4 regions of the Desulfosporosinus sp. BICA1-9 genome follow, and region 2 is predicted to be linked to each of the others. Evidence: riboswitches for the same ligand, from Rfam matches in the RefSeq annotation. Region 2 holds a riboswitch; each other region holds the start of a gene.

Region 1 (3,960 bases), on a different contig from region 2:
ATTTGCAGGTCCCAAGTTTCAGCGCCTGGGTAACCTTTGGCTAGATCCGCTACATGAGCAGCAATACGGGAAGCCACTACTCCCCGATAGACATCCTGCGCATTGGGATACCCTATATGTTCGGCAGGTGTGACGTAGCAGAGAATGTCTGCTCCAGCAGCACCAGCCATGGCTCCACCTATAGCAGCGGTAATTTCGTCATATCCGGGAGCTACATCCGTCGATACCGGACCGAAGACAAAATACGGAGCACCTTGACATACTTGTTTTTCTAATTTAACGGTTGTCGCGATTTGATTAGGTGGAGTGTGACCGGGTCCCTTGATCATGATTTGAACCCCCGCTTGTCTGCTACGCTTTACCAGCTCGCCTAGAACGACGAGCTCCTCAGCTTGAGAACGACATAATGAATCAGCACCTGCACCCGGTCGCATAGCATCCGCTAAACTTAAAGTAACTTCATACTTTTGGGCAATTTCCAGGATGCGGTCGAACATAGTATACAAAAAGTTCTCCTTGTTATGATAAAGCATCCAGCCCATCAGTAAGGACCCGCCTCGGCTCACCAGATTTAGCACCCGCTGGTCTTCCTTAGCCGTTTTAAACAATCCGGAGTGAAGGGCACTATGCAAAGCCATAAAATCTACTCCATCGGCAGCTTGGCGTTCCATAACCTTGAAAAAGTCTTCAGGTTCAAGTGCTAAGGCTGAACCCTTAGTACATACAGCCTCAGCAAAGGCCTGATAAACAGGTAGTGTACCTAAAGGTAACGGTACTCTTTTTATAATTGTCCGCCTTGCCTCGTCCATATTGCCGGCTGTACTCAAATCCATGACCGCATTGGTTCCTGCCCTGATTGCCTCATCCACTTTAAATAGTTCATCAGCAAGACTATCCTCGTCTGCAGCTAGGCCAATACTAGCACTAACTTTAGTGCTTAGGCCTAGTCCAAACCCTTGAGGCTTTTGGGGCTTGTGGTGACCGTTATAGGGAATAACAATTCGTCCGGTAGCAACCCGTTCCATAAGGAGTTGGACATTCATGTGTTCGTTTCGGGCTACCAAGGTAAACAACGGGATTTCCTGACCCTTTTGGGCCATTTCCATTAACGTCAAAACAACAATCTCTCCTTTCTATATTTGAATCATTCCCTTGAAAAGAACAATCTGTAGTGAAAAAAATAAAAAAAGTCTCTAATCACAACGTGACTAGAGACTTTTCCATAATCTCATCCACACTACTCTTGGTTCTTCGACAAGGTAGGTTTGGCTTAACTACAAGGCAGGTCTCCTGGCTTACGGATCAACACTTCGAAGCACCTTCCGGGAACTAACCCGTGGTTATTTACTTCTTGCTCCCCGTTTACAGTGGCGGGACCGCGCCGGACTTACACCGACTTCCCTATTCTCCTCATGGTGAGGCACCTGTAGTTATTAAATTTTCTAAGCATAGTATAACTAATAAATGTATCATTGACAAGGCTTTTTAGTCGACAATTCTAGAAATCTCCATTACAAGCTTATCTTATTAATCATTACTCTGATGCTTCTTCTGTTTTATAGATAGAATCTTTGGAAATAATGCTGTACTCCCCGCTGCTTTGCACGATTCTAGAAACATGTCGAATTTGGTGCTTACAATCTGTACAGTAGCCAAAAGCAAAATATTTCTTCGTTTTAGTGACTTCCTTGTCTTTCTCAATAAGTTTGGAACATTGCGGACACGACATAGTCACTTTGTCGAGGAAAGCCTTCAACTCTTTAACTTTTATCTCATTTTCGATTTGGTTCTTTTCCCAGTTTATAATGGCCTTTTCAGAAAAATCAAAGACCTTTTTGAAAATCTCTGAGGTATAGAAGGCATCACTTAATGCATCGTGAAAGGGAACTGTTTTTTCAATCCCTAAGGCTTCCACAGCATTTTCTAGACTTGGTTGCATTGATAGAACCCCATGAGTCATATAGATTTGCTGAATATTAATAAATCTGTTGAAGGATAGTGCTTCAAAGCCGAAAAATTGACAATTATCTCTTAAACCTAAAATATCATCATGTCCCCAAGAGCACAAGATAGCGTCCCTTCCAAGCCATGAACTAAAGCTCCTGATTGCCTGAACGAAAGGGGTTCCTTGGCTAACCTGCCTTGTGCTGATCGTCGTTTTCTTCTTAACATAGGGGTTTATTCTCTTATAGATCACTGGCTTTACGATTAAATTAAACTCGCCAATGGTCTCCAATCGTTCGTTGAGTTTGACTGCTCCAATTTGAATGATTTCACTTTTCAAAGCGGGATTTGCACAATCACCTTCTTTGAATTTAAAAAACATATTGAATTCCAAATCAAAAACTATATAGTTCATTGTTACCTCCTCTATCACTATTTTTATTATAATCCTTCCAAAGAATAAACGCACACATATTAGTTTTTTAGTTTTATAACTTCCTTCTAAAAGTACAAACTTTTGAAGTTTGCTTGTAATACCAGGTTAATTAAAAATTAAATGAACGAAGTCTTTTTTTTGTTTTTCTGCGAATACTTAATCAAGAGGTGATATTATGTGGTTCAATAAAAGTACTGAAGATGTGCTAAAGGAATTAGCTGTAAACTCAACCACCGGGACTTTAATGGACTGGGCATTCGTTTTAGCACTATCCATTATTCCTTTAGTGATCAATGAACTTGTGAAAGCCATGCGCAGAAAATAACCTTGGACTTGGAAGCTTTTACAGCCTTTAATTCCACCGCAGTATTTGAAATTTTTCTTCTCCTGTATATTTACATCTTTTAGACATGAGAATGCTCCCCTTTCTGGTAGTAGGTTTTATTATTTAACCTGTCTACCTAGAGGGGAGCATATCAGTCTTCTTGGGGTATCTCTAATTAATATTATGTCTCATGAATTACCAAAAACTTAATTGTTGATAAGTACTGATCTTTTGGTATTGGTTGAGTAAGCGATCTAATTGCTGACTAACCTCTACAACCTCGTGATCAATGAGATTACGAGTTAGAGCAAATTTATTGAGTCTCTTACGTAGTTCCTCTATTCTTTTCAAAAGTTTCTTTTCCACGCGGATTCCTCCTGAAAATTACATTCCTCAGTAAGATTTTAATGCTTTTCTGGGGAAATGGCAAGAAGATAATATCCATTAATAGGCAGTTATTTGTCGTAATATGGTAAATATATCTTAAATGTAAAATGTTTTATATTGATGATTAGATGCTTTATTTTATTAATTTAAAATAATTACATTTTCAATAGGGAGTTTAATAAAAAAGGTAGTACCTGTGGTTCCGGTTTCGACGCATATCGTACCTCCATGACGATACACTATGTTGTAAGACACTGGCAATCCTAAACCTGTTCCATTTTCTTTCGTCGTCAAAAAAGGTTTACCTATGTTTTCAAGAACTTGTCCTGGTATGCCAGATCCCTGATCGCGAAACATTAAAACAACGTAATCCTGTTCAAGATAGGTTCTTATGGTCAAAACCCCACCTTCCAGCATAGAGTCTAAGGCATTACGGGCTAAGTTTAAGATAACTTGTCGAATTTCTTGCTCATTTAGTTTTAGATTGGGGATCTCTTCGAGTTCAACAATAATAATTAGCTCTTTCCTTAGAGCATCAGCTTGTATCATCGGTAGTAGTTTATTAATAATAGTATTAAGATTCTGCATTCTAAGATCTAGAGGATTGTTTCGACTTAACGAAAGGAACTCCGTAATAATTGAATTGCAGCGATCTAATTCTTCGATCATGAGTTGAAAATAATCCTTATACTCCAGAAGTACTGATTTCGTTCCTAGTAACTGAAGAAAACCGTGGACTGTTGTCATAGGATTCCTAATTTCATGAGCTATACTCGCAGCCATCTGGCCGATTAGATTTAAAGCATCAAGCCTTTTCATCTCTGCTTCCATTTTTTTACGTTCAGTAACATCACGATGGATACCCATG
Region 2 (3,960 bases):
CGACGGGAGAAAATTAACAAAAAGGAAGAGCGTAGATATGTATAAATACAGAGTGTATGGGAGCGAATTGTCATGATTACAGCCACTGTTCATAGTTTAGAAGGTGTTATCTGCAGACTTGGGTTAGACCCACTCACAGTTAACCGCTTTATGGAGGAGTGGTTACAAACTGCACACGAGGTTTCTTTTGAGGAGGCTAATGAGGTAGCTTGTATATTGAACAAAATGAAAGGATGCACTAAGTACTACTTAGCCCCAGATCCTATACAAGAGGGTTATCAGGTCGTGCTGATCGTGAGGAAAAATCGGGTAATTACTATACTGACTCAGATAACTAATTCCTTTTACGGCGTACCTGAGGCTAAGACGGTGGATGGTACACGTATGATTAGAACACTAGGGGGAGAGATGTATGAAGACTATGGCAATTGGGTTAGACATCTTAGAAAAAGACGTGAAAAGTGTTTTAATAGAAAAAAACTCAGATTCTAGAGAACGCTATTGTATGGATGGAGAATAAATCATTCGGAGAACCCTCGTCGGTTCGCACTTGACCAAGTATTGTCTATGTGATATGTTTAATTTGCCATTTTAACAATTTAATAATTTAACAAATGAGCAAGCGATTTTTCTTAACGGAAAAATAATAACAGGGAAGCTGATGTAAATCCAGCGCGGTCCCGCCACTGTAATGGGGAGTTTGTGCTACATCCACTGAGGAAACTTGGGAAGGAGGCACTAAACGATGAACCTGAGCCAGGAGACCTGATTGCTCATATACTTTACTCACGATGGATGGGTGGAGGGACCTGAGTTTATCTGGCCCTTCAAATTTTGGAGGGCCTTATCTATTTTATGGGTACATATTTGCTTTCCCGAGGGAAACTGACCTTTTGGGTAAAAGTCTTCTGCTAGCGGGATCTGTTTTCAAAAATGCGAATGCGACTTGAAAGCGGGGAAGAACGCGTCGTTCGAGACAACTGATTCATTACTGTCTTTATGATTAGTGATGAGGGGTTGTCTCTTTATTTTGGCTAGCTATTACAGCTTTGTAGAAGTGTGAGGAAGGGGCACTTTCATTAATTTTTGTGCCTTGAGTACAGCGAAAGGAATGACCACTTATTATGAATATACAAAAAGAGCGAGACTGTTTGAAATTGGCGTTTTATGGAAAAGGGGGAATCGGAAAATCGACGGTAGCGGCCAATATTTCTGTAGCGTTGGCAATGCAGGGTCTTAAGACCTTGCATATTGGGTGCGATCCTAAGGCAGATTCCACAAGGTGTCTCGTAGGGCGTAAAATTCCCACGGTCTTGCAACAATTGCAGGCCAAGCAACTTGGTATTTCCCGCCAGGATATTGTATTTCCTGGCTTTGGCGGTGTTAACTGCATTGAAGCCGGAGGCCCCGAAGCTGGTATTGGGTGTGCTGGCAGGGGGATTATCACCATGATGGAGGAGTTGCAGTATCTGGAAATATGGGGTGAAGCCTGGGAAACTGTTATTTATGATGTGCTGGGGGATGTAGTGTGCGGTGGCTTTTCTGTTCCGATGCGTGAAGGGTATGCCGATACAATTTATATCGTAACATCATCGGAATTTATGTCGGTATATGCTGCCAACAATATTATGAAGGGGATCAGTAGAAGTCAGGAGACAAGGCCGGTAACCCTGGGGGGGTTAATTCACAATTGCAGAAATCCTGAGTCGAGTAGAGCGGCAGTTGAACAGTTTGCGATTTTAACAGGTACGCGGGTAGTGGATGATGTCCCTTTCAGTCGGGAAATTGCTCTTTCGGAACTTGAAGGCAAAACAGTTCTGGAAAAGTTCCCGGATTCAAAGGCAGCTTGTTTCTTTAAGGATTTGGCAGGTGTTATTACTGAGAATCAGGGTTATAGGCCAGTCAAAGCGCTTGAGGACGAGGAATTAGAAAAACTCAGTCACTATATGCTAGACCTGGAATTGCGAAAAGCATAGATGGATGGGTACCGGAAAGCGGAGGAAATGGAATTGTCTTGCACGGGATATATAAGAACAAGTAGCGGCGAAGAAAAGATTAAGCTTGCGGATATCGCGAATAAAATGCCGCTTGATAGTTTTTTTGATAGGGGTATAGCGGACGATGAGTGCGGGGAACTGGTCAATTTGGTCTTATGTGTGCCGGGAATTGATGTAGTGGCGGCAGGTCCCTCATCCTGTTCCAGAGTATTATATTTCAGGGCCGGGAAAAAGGGCTTGAACGAAAAGTTATTCCTACTTCCGGTTTCCAGCAACGATTTTGCTACCGGGAAGCATCTGGAAAAATTAGAGGAGGCGCTAGAAAGCCTTGTTACAACGCGTCGGTCAAAAGCGATCATCGTTTATATTACTTGTGCCGATATTCTGATGGGTACTGAGTTTGTAAGCTTAACAAAACGAATAGAAAGCCGGTATGGGATACCGGTGAAGGTTTTTGAGCGGGGGCCGCTTGCTCGGAGAAGGACACTTCCTAAAGAGCGGCTCTGTGGTATTTTTGTCGATTTGCTGCAAAGGGGCGTCCTGCAAGAGACGAAAAGCCACATCAATCTGTTGGGAGACTCAGGAAAACTCCCTAAGGATTTCGGCCTGAGACAGATACTCAGGAACTATTGTACCGGTGAGGAAATCAGAGAATTTGCCGCGCTGGACTCCTACGAAGAATTTGAGGACATGGCAAACGGAAAGTTAAACATCGCCTTGGATCGTTTTGGTTATGATTTGGCGGTGCGCATGTGGGAAAAATGGAACATACCCTTCCTATATTTGCCTGCCTGCTACAACATGAAAGAGATTAAGCATAACTATGCAGCGTTGATGGAGGGAATGCAGGTTACTTGGGATTTTAGCCAGGATGCCAAAGAGTACCACAGAGTTGCTGCCGAAGTAGCTGTGGCGTTGGTTGGAAAACGAATTGCGGTGGGGATTGGGCCAAGGTCCTTTGAGCTCGCCCAGGCGCTGGAGTTGATCGGCCTTTCTGTTGCTGCAATATTTGCCGAAACAGTGAACAAGCAAGATATGACGTATATTCAGGCGCTTTCTGCCACGGGAAGCCAGGCGGAGGTTTTCTTGGTTTCCAACGTAACTGTTGAAACGCAGATGGGCGGATTTGAAGGAATAGACATTGCTATTGGAGAGAAAGCATCATTTTATTGTCTAAAAGCCAAAGAAATAGTGGTGAGTGCCGACTATCGTTTCGGATATGAGGGGATCATAGAAATTTTGGAGGGTATGAGATGAGCAGTTTTTTGTCCCGCATACCTTCGTTGGCAAGTGACTATTCTGGTGCCTGCTCTGTTCTCCTTGCTTTGCATTCACTTAACCTTCTGTACTCGCCCGGCGGGTGTAGTAGCGCAGTCATCGAATGTGATGAAATCAGGGATTTGCGGCAGACTTTGTTCTTCAGTTCCAAGTTGGGGGAGATGGAAGCCGTCATGGGCGCAGCAGAGGAATTCCTGTTTCATGCGGAAAGGCTCCGGGCGCAAAATCGGCAGACCGAACTCATCGCAATTATTGGTACGCCGGTCCCAGCTTTGACGGGAGTCGATATCGGGGCAATGGCGGATAGGCTGAGCAAGCGGACAGGCTTGACCGTCTTGGCGCTTCCGACGGAGGGATTTGAGACCTATTACTCCGGCGTTTACTATACGCTGTTAACCTTGGGCAAGCGTTTTCTGGAAAGGAGGGAAAAGAAGAATAATCAAGTGAATATCATCGGGTATACGCCTCTAAGTCTTGGCAAGGAAACACATTTAACCGAACTCATGGATGAACTGGGGCAGTGCGGTCTTGAAATTAATTGTTCGCCAATAGAGAAAATTGATATGAAAACCTTTCAGAGCATGTCTTCTGCTGGCTTGAACCTTGTCGTGTCCCATGAGGGTGTAGGGCTTGCCCAATATATGCAAAAAGAATATTCGATACCTTATGTGATGAATTTGCCTGT
Region 3 (3,960 bases), on a different contig from region 2:
TTTTAGCAATTGCCACAGGGATTGAAGAGCACAACAATTACGCGGTCGATTTTATTAACACCGTAAAATGGATCAAGGAAAATCTTCCTTATGCCAAGGTAAGTGGTGGGGTAAGTAATTTATCCTTCTCCTTTAGAGGAAACAATGCCATAAGGGAAGCTATGCACTCTGCGTTTTTGTATCACGCTATTGCTGCAGGAATTGATATGGCTATTGTAAACCCAAGTATGATTCAAATTTATGATGAAATAGATAAGGAGCTCCTGGAAAAGGTTGAAGATGTGATCTTGAATAAAACACCGGATTCTGCCGAAAAACTTTTAGAGTTTGCGGAAAAATACAAAGCGTCTGGTGGGGATCAAGTTGAGAATAAACTTGCCTGGAGAGAGAAAGATTGCAAGGAACGATTAATACATGCTTTAGTAAAAGGCATAGCGGAATTCATAGAAGAAGACGTTGAAGAAGTCAGAAGACAATATGACAGAGCAGAAAAGGTTATTGAAGGACCGCTGATGGATGGAATGAAGGTGGTTGGAGAATTATTTGGAGAAGGCAAAATGTTTCTCCCGCAGGTTGTAAAAAGCGCAAGAGTTATGAAAAAGGCTGTAGGCTTTTTATTACCATACATTGAGGCAGAGAAGAAGAGTAGTGAAAGTAGCAGTGCAGGAAAAGTGGTCGTTGCAACGGTTAAGGGTGATGTCCATGATATAGGCAAAAACATCGTTTCAGTCATTCTGTCTTGCAATAATTTTGAAGTTATTGATCTTGGAGTAATGGCATCTTGCGAAGTAATCCTCCAAACAGCAAAAAAAGAAAATGCAGATATCATAGCCCTGAGTGGACTTATTACTCCCTCATTAGATGAGATGTCTAATGTGGCGGAGGAAATGGAACGGCAAGGGTTTAATATTCCCCTGATGATTGGTGGAGCAACAACTTCTAAGACTCACACATCCTTAAAGATTGCACCTAAATATTCAAAGGGAGTCGTGTATAGCGTTGACGCTTCAAAAGCCGTAGAAGCTGCTAAAAAGCTGGTCGATAAGAATGAAAGAGATAGGTATTTAGCCCAAATTGAGGAGGAATACCAAAATCTAAGAGAAAGCTACGGGAAAATTGAAAGAAAGCTTGTGCCACTGGAAGAAGCTAGAGAAAAGAAATTTAAAATAGATTGGAATAAGGAAAGTATAAGCGTTCCAAACTTAATTGGAACTAAACATTTGAAAAATTTCCCCATCAGCGAGATTAGAAACTATATTGATTGGTCTTATTTCTTTGTAGCTTGGGGTATGGGCATGGTGTATCCCAAAATTATGGAAGATCCTAAATATAGTGAAGAAGCTAAAAAGCTTTTTGATGATGCCAATGAAATGTTAGATTTACTAGAGAGGGAAGACATACTTACAGCAAATGCTGTTTTGGGTATTTTTCCTGCTAACTCTTTAGGAGATGACCTTGAAATGTACCATAATGGAAGTGTTACAACCTTCAATATGTTAAGGCAACAAACGATTTCCAAGGATAATGTCTATAGATGCCTTGCGGATTATATAGTCCCTAAGGATAGTGGAAAAACTGATTATTTAGGCGGATTTATTGTAACGGCAGGCGTTGGTGCTAAGGAATATGCCGAGAACCTTAAAGAACAAGGCAATGACTACGGAGCAATTATGGTAAAACTTCTTGCTGATAGGTTAGCAGAAGCCTTCGCGGGGTTATTACATCTTCAGGTAAGAAAGGATTATTGGGGATACGCTCCAGATGAAAATCTAGAGCTTAAATCTTTATTAAAAGGGTCATTTAGGGGAATAAGACCTGCCTTTGGATACCCTTGTCTTAGGGATCATGCTGAAAAAACAAAACTTTTTCAGCTTTTAGAGGGAGAAAGTAATACGGGTATAACTTTAACAGAACATTATATGATGGATCCTGTTGCTAGTGTGTGCGGTCTGTACTTCAGCTCTCAAGATGCAAAATATTTTGATATCCACAGAAGTGATAAGGTTCAAGTGGATGATTACGCAAAGCGAAACAATAAAGAGCTTAAAGAGATTGAGAAGATGTTAATTACAATCTTGGCGTATAAATAAAAAATGCTTGGTGTGATTTTTTGAGCTGACAGGGCTTACAAAAATTTAAAGTTAAGGTTATAATGAAAACAATTCAATATTAGGTAATGAGTGATTCTTTTCTAAGGGAAAGAATTTAAAAGGGAAGTCAGTAAAATCTGACGCGGTCTCGCCACTGTAATAGGGAGTTGCCTCACAAAATGTCACTGGATTTTATCTGGGAAGACGTGGGGCTATGATGAACTAAAGCCAGGAAACCTGCTCATTACGGATCAACACAGGAGCCTACGGAAGATAGGGGAGGTGTCGTTTATGTCGGGAAGTCAGCGTATTTTATCCGGCTAGCGGAGTCACTATATCCCTTTACAGGTATTCTGTAGAGGTTTTTTTGTTTTTCTTGAAGGAGGCCTGACTGGTGAGACATCGAGAGCAAAATCAGGAGATGGAAAAGCACAGGCAAGCGTTGCTTGATGCGCGAGGAGAAATCTTGGGGAAGTATAATTCGGAAAAGGAGCAGAGGATTCAGTGGCTAGTGAAGTTTATAGATATTGAAGACGAACTCGAAGAATTATCCCGTCGGCAAAACCAATGGGCTATAAAAGTAAAATTGAACTAATATAGAAAATTCAGGTATCGGAGCATGTGTGCTTCGGTTTAAAAAGGAAGCAGGTGCAATTCCTGCACGGTCCCGCCGCTGTGATGGGGAGATGTTTCGTTAAGGTCACTGGTTTAGTCTGGGAAGGTGCGAAACATTGATGATCCAGAGTCAGAAGACCTGCCTGTATTTTATACACCAACTACTCTACGAGCGATAGGGGGAGGTGTTAAAAGTGCTGGCATCAATATATGATTATCAGTATTTTTAGCCTTTTGACCAATCGGTTGAGAGGCTTTTTAATGTTCAAAGTAACCGAGGGGATATTTTAGTTAGAGGTATGGAGAAGGGGAAGAATAGAAATGAAAAGAAAATTTCGAAAGTTTTATTTAGGGCTGTTGATAGCTGTAATGATGCTTTCCATACTGGTTATGCAAATTCCTTTGGCTAAACCGGCTTATGCGGCAACAGATTCGAACAGTACTATAGCGCCTGTAACGGCTGTTTTTGACAAGAACCCGTCTAAGCAGGCCGATATATCTGTAACAATGGCTGTTTACGGAAACGACATCTTAAACAGTATAGCCAATGGAGAGACTACGCTGACGGCAGGGAGCGACTTGTAGTAGCGGGAAATAAAATTCAAAATATTCTTTTACTGGCGTTTACTTAAGCCTTGGTTATGTAGCTACATATACTAGATTACTTCGAACAAATGTTATTGAAATAATGAACCTTAATTATATGAAAGCAGCCAAAGCAAAAGGGTTGAGTGATAATGAGCCATCAAGGAAAGAGATATCCTCACAATGCATCAACTGTTTTATAAGAGTATAGAAAGCGGGTATGCCGGAAAATACCGTGACATAGATGTGCTCATCAGCGGTTCATATATACTGGTGCTGGCTCACCGACTGTCTACCATCATGGTGGCCGATAGGCTGGTTGGGATGGATCACGGAAAAATCATGCAAATTGGCAGACACGAACAACTGATTACGCAGGAAGGCTTCTACAGGGAACTGGTTTCTTCACAGTTTGAGCAGAAAAAGATATGAGCTGCGATTTATCTGCAGCGTAAGTATGGGAGGGAGCATTGTACCTTGCTGAGATTTATTATAAAACGAGCGTTCAGTCTTATTCTGATTCTACTCGCAATTTCTATTATTACATTTACGCTGACCCATCTTTCGGCAGGAGATGCGGCTTCGATCATTGCGCGAGACAACGGGGGACAGCAGACAGAAGAAGCAGTAAAAATTATTCGGACGGAACTGGGGCTGGATCAACCGCTCA
Region 4 (3,960 bases), on a different contig from region 2:
AGATTCTAAATCTGATGGAGCGAAAATTTTCAGCCCAAATTCGTAGGGTGGATTTCTTTTCTCAATAAGGTTATGATAGGCTTCCACCATCGGAGCTGTGAAACCTGTGGTACCGGTGATTACAACCAGGTTAACAGGATAACCATTAATTACTTTGATCTTACACTCTGCCAGCAACTCTCCACAGGCTGCAGTAACTGTTGCTTCCCCTTCTGCTACTGCCGTTATCAGTCCGTCATCTACTGTTGCCACAGCCTCATTATCACTAGTCCAGGTAATTTCTTGGTCGTTCATTACTCCGCTGAATTGGTCATATACCGTTGCCTGCAACGTTTTCTGTGAACCGATTGTAATCTTGACTGAGGAGTTGTCTAACTCTATCTTGTCTACTCTTATCTCCTCGACTGTTACTTCACAGCTTGCAGCTTTACCATTACTAGTTGCTGTTATATCCGCAGTTCCCACACCAACTGCCGTTACCAGCCCGTCTTTTACTGTTGCCACATTCTTATCTTCTTCACTGCTCCAGGTGATTTCTTGGTCGTTCATTACTCCGTCAAATTGATCATATACTGTTGCCTGCAAGGTTTTAGTTGAACCTACTGCCATTTTGAGCGTGTTCTGGTTTAACTCTATCCTATCTACACTATTGTCATCAGCTCTAACAATAGATGGTAATAGACTTAAGACCATCAAAAACAACATCAAGATTGCAAAAGGCTTTCGAGACCTACTTAATATGTTCTTTCTTAGCATGCTCTTTTTCCCCTCTCCCCCGTGTTCTTATTTACCTTCTTCTACCGGTTGCACCATAATTAATTTACCTGTTTTAGGGTCTTTAAACACAGTCCCCATTTCTTCAAAGCCGCTGCCTGTTTTTGAGTCAACTTGCGGTAAGCTTTCCATTTCTTTTCCTTGTTTTACATCAACAATCGCTTGTTTTGGTTTACCGGCACTACTACTACTACTACTAGGACTGACGTTATAAACATTAATTAACGCAACTATTAAACCTACGCTAAAAACAAACATAACATCCGCTAGATTAGCCAGACTGCTTAATGGATTAAAGTCTTCCTCCGATTGCAACTTTCTTCCCCGTTTGCGCAACATGCTCTCTCACCTCAATAATTGTTTCTAAAATCGTATCCAAATCATTCAAGTAGCGTTCATACCAGCGCCGACGCACCTTCGATATAGTAAAGGTTAAACTACCGGCAAAAACACCAATAATGGTAGCATCAAAAGAAACAATCAGGTACTGAGCCAACATGTTAAAATCTCCTTTACCCAAGCCTACCAAACCTGGTCCTAAAGGAATCAAAGTACCCATTAAACCCAACAAAGGACCCATTTTAGAAATTAAGTCTGTTTTTTCAGTTCTTTTAGCAATTAAATCTTCTTGCTCGCACAAGAGATTTTGAGCGACTATCCGTTGACGAGCTCCTTCTGCGGAAGCTAAGGTTAGGAATTCTGTGACAACTTTTTTTAGTTTAATAGGCAATTCGCTATTTTCCACATAAAGCTCAAGGTTATGGGTTTCTGGTAATTTACTCAAAAACTCTTTTGTTTTAAACTTGTGTATTTTTTTCTCCCCAACCATTTCCCCGATCAGGGCACCTGTCTCGATTACAGCTGTCACTACAAAATAAAGTAAAAAAGCATAACAAGGTATCATTAAACTTTGGGAAATAATATGCATAATTTGATTCAAATACTGGGAACCAACCATAGCCATTTCCTAATCATCTCCTCCAACTTAAACTATTGAAACCAGTTAACATTTCTTTGCCAAACCCCAACGCAAAAAGAACAAAAAATCCAACTGCAGATAAGAGTAATTCTTTTTTGGAGCTTAATACCATAGGTATAAAAGTGTCTTGCATGGTTGCCACTATGTTAGGAATTAAAAAAGCAGATAACAACGTAAAAATGCCTAAAAACAATAACCCTTGATGAAAAAAACTAGCTACGTCAAAATTAAATCGGGTCAATAATCTTCGTAAAATCCAGCTTACTAAGACGATACCTAAAGAAAATGCAATACCTGTTGCGATAGATACAGCATACAAAGGTACCTTTAAACCACCCGCCGTATAAATTACAGATATAACTAGTGCTCCAACACAAAAGGGACATGGTAAAAAACCCAGCCAATAACTAATTTTTTGTTTTATCCCAAGGGTTTTTGTTTCACAAGTACAAATACAAGTACGTTCTACCCCTAAGTAAAGGAAAAGCAAACCTGTTAGGCATGCAAAAGCAAATGTATATTTGTCAATAAAATCTCCAATAAGCTGATATTTCTCGTTAAAAATATAACTTAACAAAACTACAGAACTGCCAAAAATTGTTGCATAACCAGAAATTTTAGGTATGGTTAACCAGGAAGATCCTAAAACCAAGCCTGTTTTGATGCTTAAAATAAGAATGGCCACCAACAAACTAAGAATTAACATCCTTTTTCACCTCCTTCCGGAATAAGCCACTCGACGTAAAAAGCCTCTCAACCGATTGGTCAAGAGGCTAGAAATACTGATAAACATTTGTTCAGCACTAATAATACCTCCTCTATCGCTCGTAGAGTTATTGGCGTGTAGCATTCAGGCAGGTCTTCTGACTCTGGATCATCAATGTTTCATACCTTCCCAGACTCTTCCAGTGGCATAATAGAAACATTTCCCCATCACAGCGGCGGGACCATGCAGGAATTACACCTGCTTCCCTTTTAAACCGAGGCTCTCAAACTTCGGTACCTAAATTCCCTAAATATTTAGTTTTTATAGATATCCAGCGATATTAAAGGGGTTCCGTTTCTCCTCCACTCCTAATAAAAAATAAAGAGACAACCCCACATCACTAATCATAAAGACAGCAATGTATCGGTTGTCTCGGAATCACGTTCTCTTCCGCTTTCAAGTCTCATTCGCATTTTTGAAAGCAGATCCCGCTTGAACAAGACTTTTACCCTCAAGGTCGATTTCCCTCGGGAAACCAAATATGTACCCATAAAAATATCAAAAGCCCTCCAAAATATGAAGGGCTGAATTAAATAATTCCTGCCACCCATCCATCGTGAGTAATGCATATGAGCAATCAGGTCTCCTGGCTCAGGTTCCTCGTTTCGTGCCTCCTTCCCAAGTTTCCTCGGTGGATGTGGCACAAACTCCCCGTTACAGTGGCGGGACCGCGCTGGATTTACACCAGCTTTCCTGTTATGATTTCTCGGCTAAGAAAAATCGCTTGCTCATCTCTATTAAAATTCACAAATTAAATCTATCACAAAAGCAACACATGGTCAAGTGCCGTTGGCACCGAAAAACGCTCTCTTGTGTTAAGAACGGCTTATTCAAACCCATTCCCTCTCTGGCCTGTTCTACAAGTTGCGGAGTTGGTGTCACCCATAGGCTTTAACCTCACAATTTAAAGAAACTGCCTTCTAATGACTAATGGTTTCCTGAATTTCCATTTTCCGAAAACCAATGCTGCGAAAAGCTTGGGGCTTCTTAATATCCAAATTTTAAATAAATTAGGATAGTTGTTGCATTATGAACATAATAATAATATTATATCACTGTATTACTATAGCGTTATGAATAAGAAGGAGGGATAAAACAGATTTAAACTGTTAACATTCCAGACTCTGATTCTATAAAAAGACCAGCTAATAAAAGTCAAGAGTTTGTCTGATTATTTCTTTTAATTTTCGGTTTGTAAAATACGGCATAACAAACTAAGCCATTGAAAAATCCGAACAATGACCTAAACGTTAATTTTTGGGAAGCCCACCTAGAGAAACGGGACGCTCGGCGCTAGCCAAGCAAACTCTCTTTCAATTTGGGGTAACTCTCTGGAGTAAAAGAGACTTTGCAGTCTTCAAGCGTTTGGGTGTAGTGCACGTGTCAATAGGATGATGGCGAGCATATCCTCGGTCTAACGCCCTCCGGTATCCCTCGCATC

The links. Region 2 has a riboswitch for cobalamin ahead of JL57_RS06405 (nitrogenase iron protein NifH). Riboswitches for the same ligand answer to the same signal wherever they lie in the genome.
Region 1: another riboswitch for cobalamin. It lies ahead of thiC (phosphomethylpyrimidine synthase ThiC); the one in region 2 lies ahead of JL57_RS06405 (nitrogenase iron protein NifH).
Region 3: another riboswitch for cobalamin. It lies ahead of JL57_RS26485 (hypothetical protein); the one in region 2 lies ahead of JL57_RS06405 (nitrogenase iron protein NifH).
Region 4: another riboswitch for cobalamin. It lies ahead of JL57_RS26610 (DUF2162 family putative transporter); the one in region 2 lies ahead of JL57_RS06405 (nitrogenase iron protein NifH).

What each region holds. Positions count from the first base shown of each region.
Region 1 covers NZ_JUEE01000026.1:7,651-11,610, reverse strand. The annotation lists gene thiC (phosphomethylpyrimidine synthase ThiC) at 1-1,106, opposite strand, end outside; cobalamin riboswitch at 1,263-1,443, opposite strand; gene JL57_RS02925 (3'-5' exonuclease) at 1,535-2,359, opposite strand; gene JL57_RS33355 (hypothetical protein) at 2,556-2,705, shown strand; gene JL57_RS02920 (aspartyl-phosphate phosphatase Spo0E family protein) at 2,901-3,071, opposite strand; gene JL57_RS02915 (nitrogen regulation protein NR(II)) at 3,234-3,960, opposite strand, start outside.
Region 2 covers NZ_JUEE01000047.1:3,570-7,529, reverse strand. The annotation lists gene JL57_RS06410 (hypothetical protein) at 73-492, shown strand; cobalamin riboswitch at 608-788, shown strand; gene JL57_RS06405 (nitrogenase iron protein NifH) at 1,125-1,976, shown strand; gene JL57_RS06400 (nitrogenase component 1) at 2,010-3,254, shown strand; gene JL57_RS06395 (nitrogenase component 1) at 3,251-3,960, shown strand, end outside.
Region 3 covers NZ_JUEE01000213.1:26,095-30,054, reverse strand. The annotation lists gene metH (methionine synthase) at 1-2,090, shown strand, start outside; cobalamin riboswitch at 2,162-2,350, shown strand; gene JL57_RS26485 (hypothetical protein) at 2,485-2,685, shown strand; cobalamin riboswitch at 2,681-2,867, shown strand; gene JL57_RS26480 (X2-like carbohydrate binding domain-containing protein) at 3,027-3,290, shown strand; gene JL57_RS26475 (hypothetical protein) at 3,474-3,722, shown strand; gene nikB (nickel ABC transporter permease) at 3,768-3,960, shown strand, end outside.
Region 4 covers NZ_JUEE01000213.1:56,596-60,555, forward strand. The annotation lists gene JL57_RS26590 (cobaltochelatase subunit CobN) at 1-756, opposite strand, end outside; gene JL57_RS26600 (DUF2149 domain-containing protein) at 784-1,089, opposite strand; gene JL57_RS26605 (MotA/TolQ/ExbB proton channel family protein) at 1,067-1,738, opposite strand; gene JL57_RS26610 (DUF2162 family putative transporter) at 1,746-2,459, opposite strand; cobalamin riboswitch at 2,589-2,775, opposite strand; cobalamin riboswitch at 3,078-3,262, opposite strand.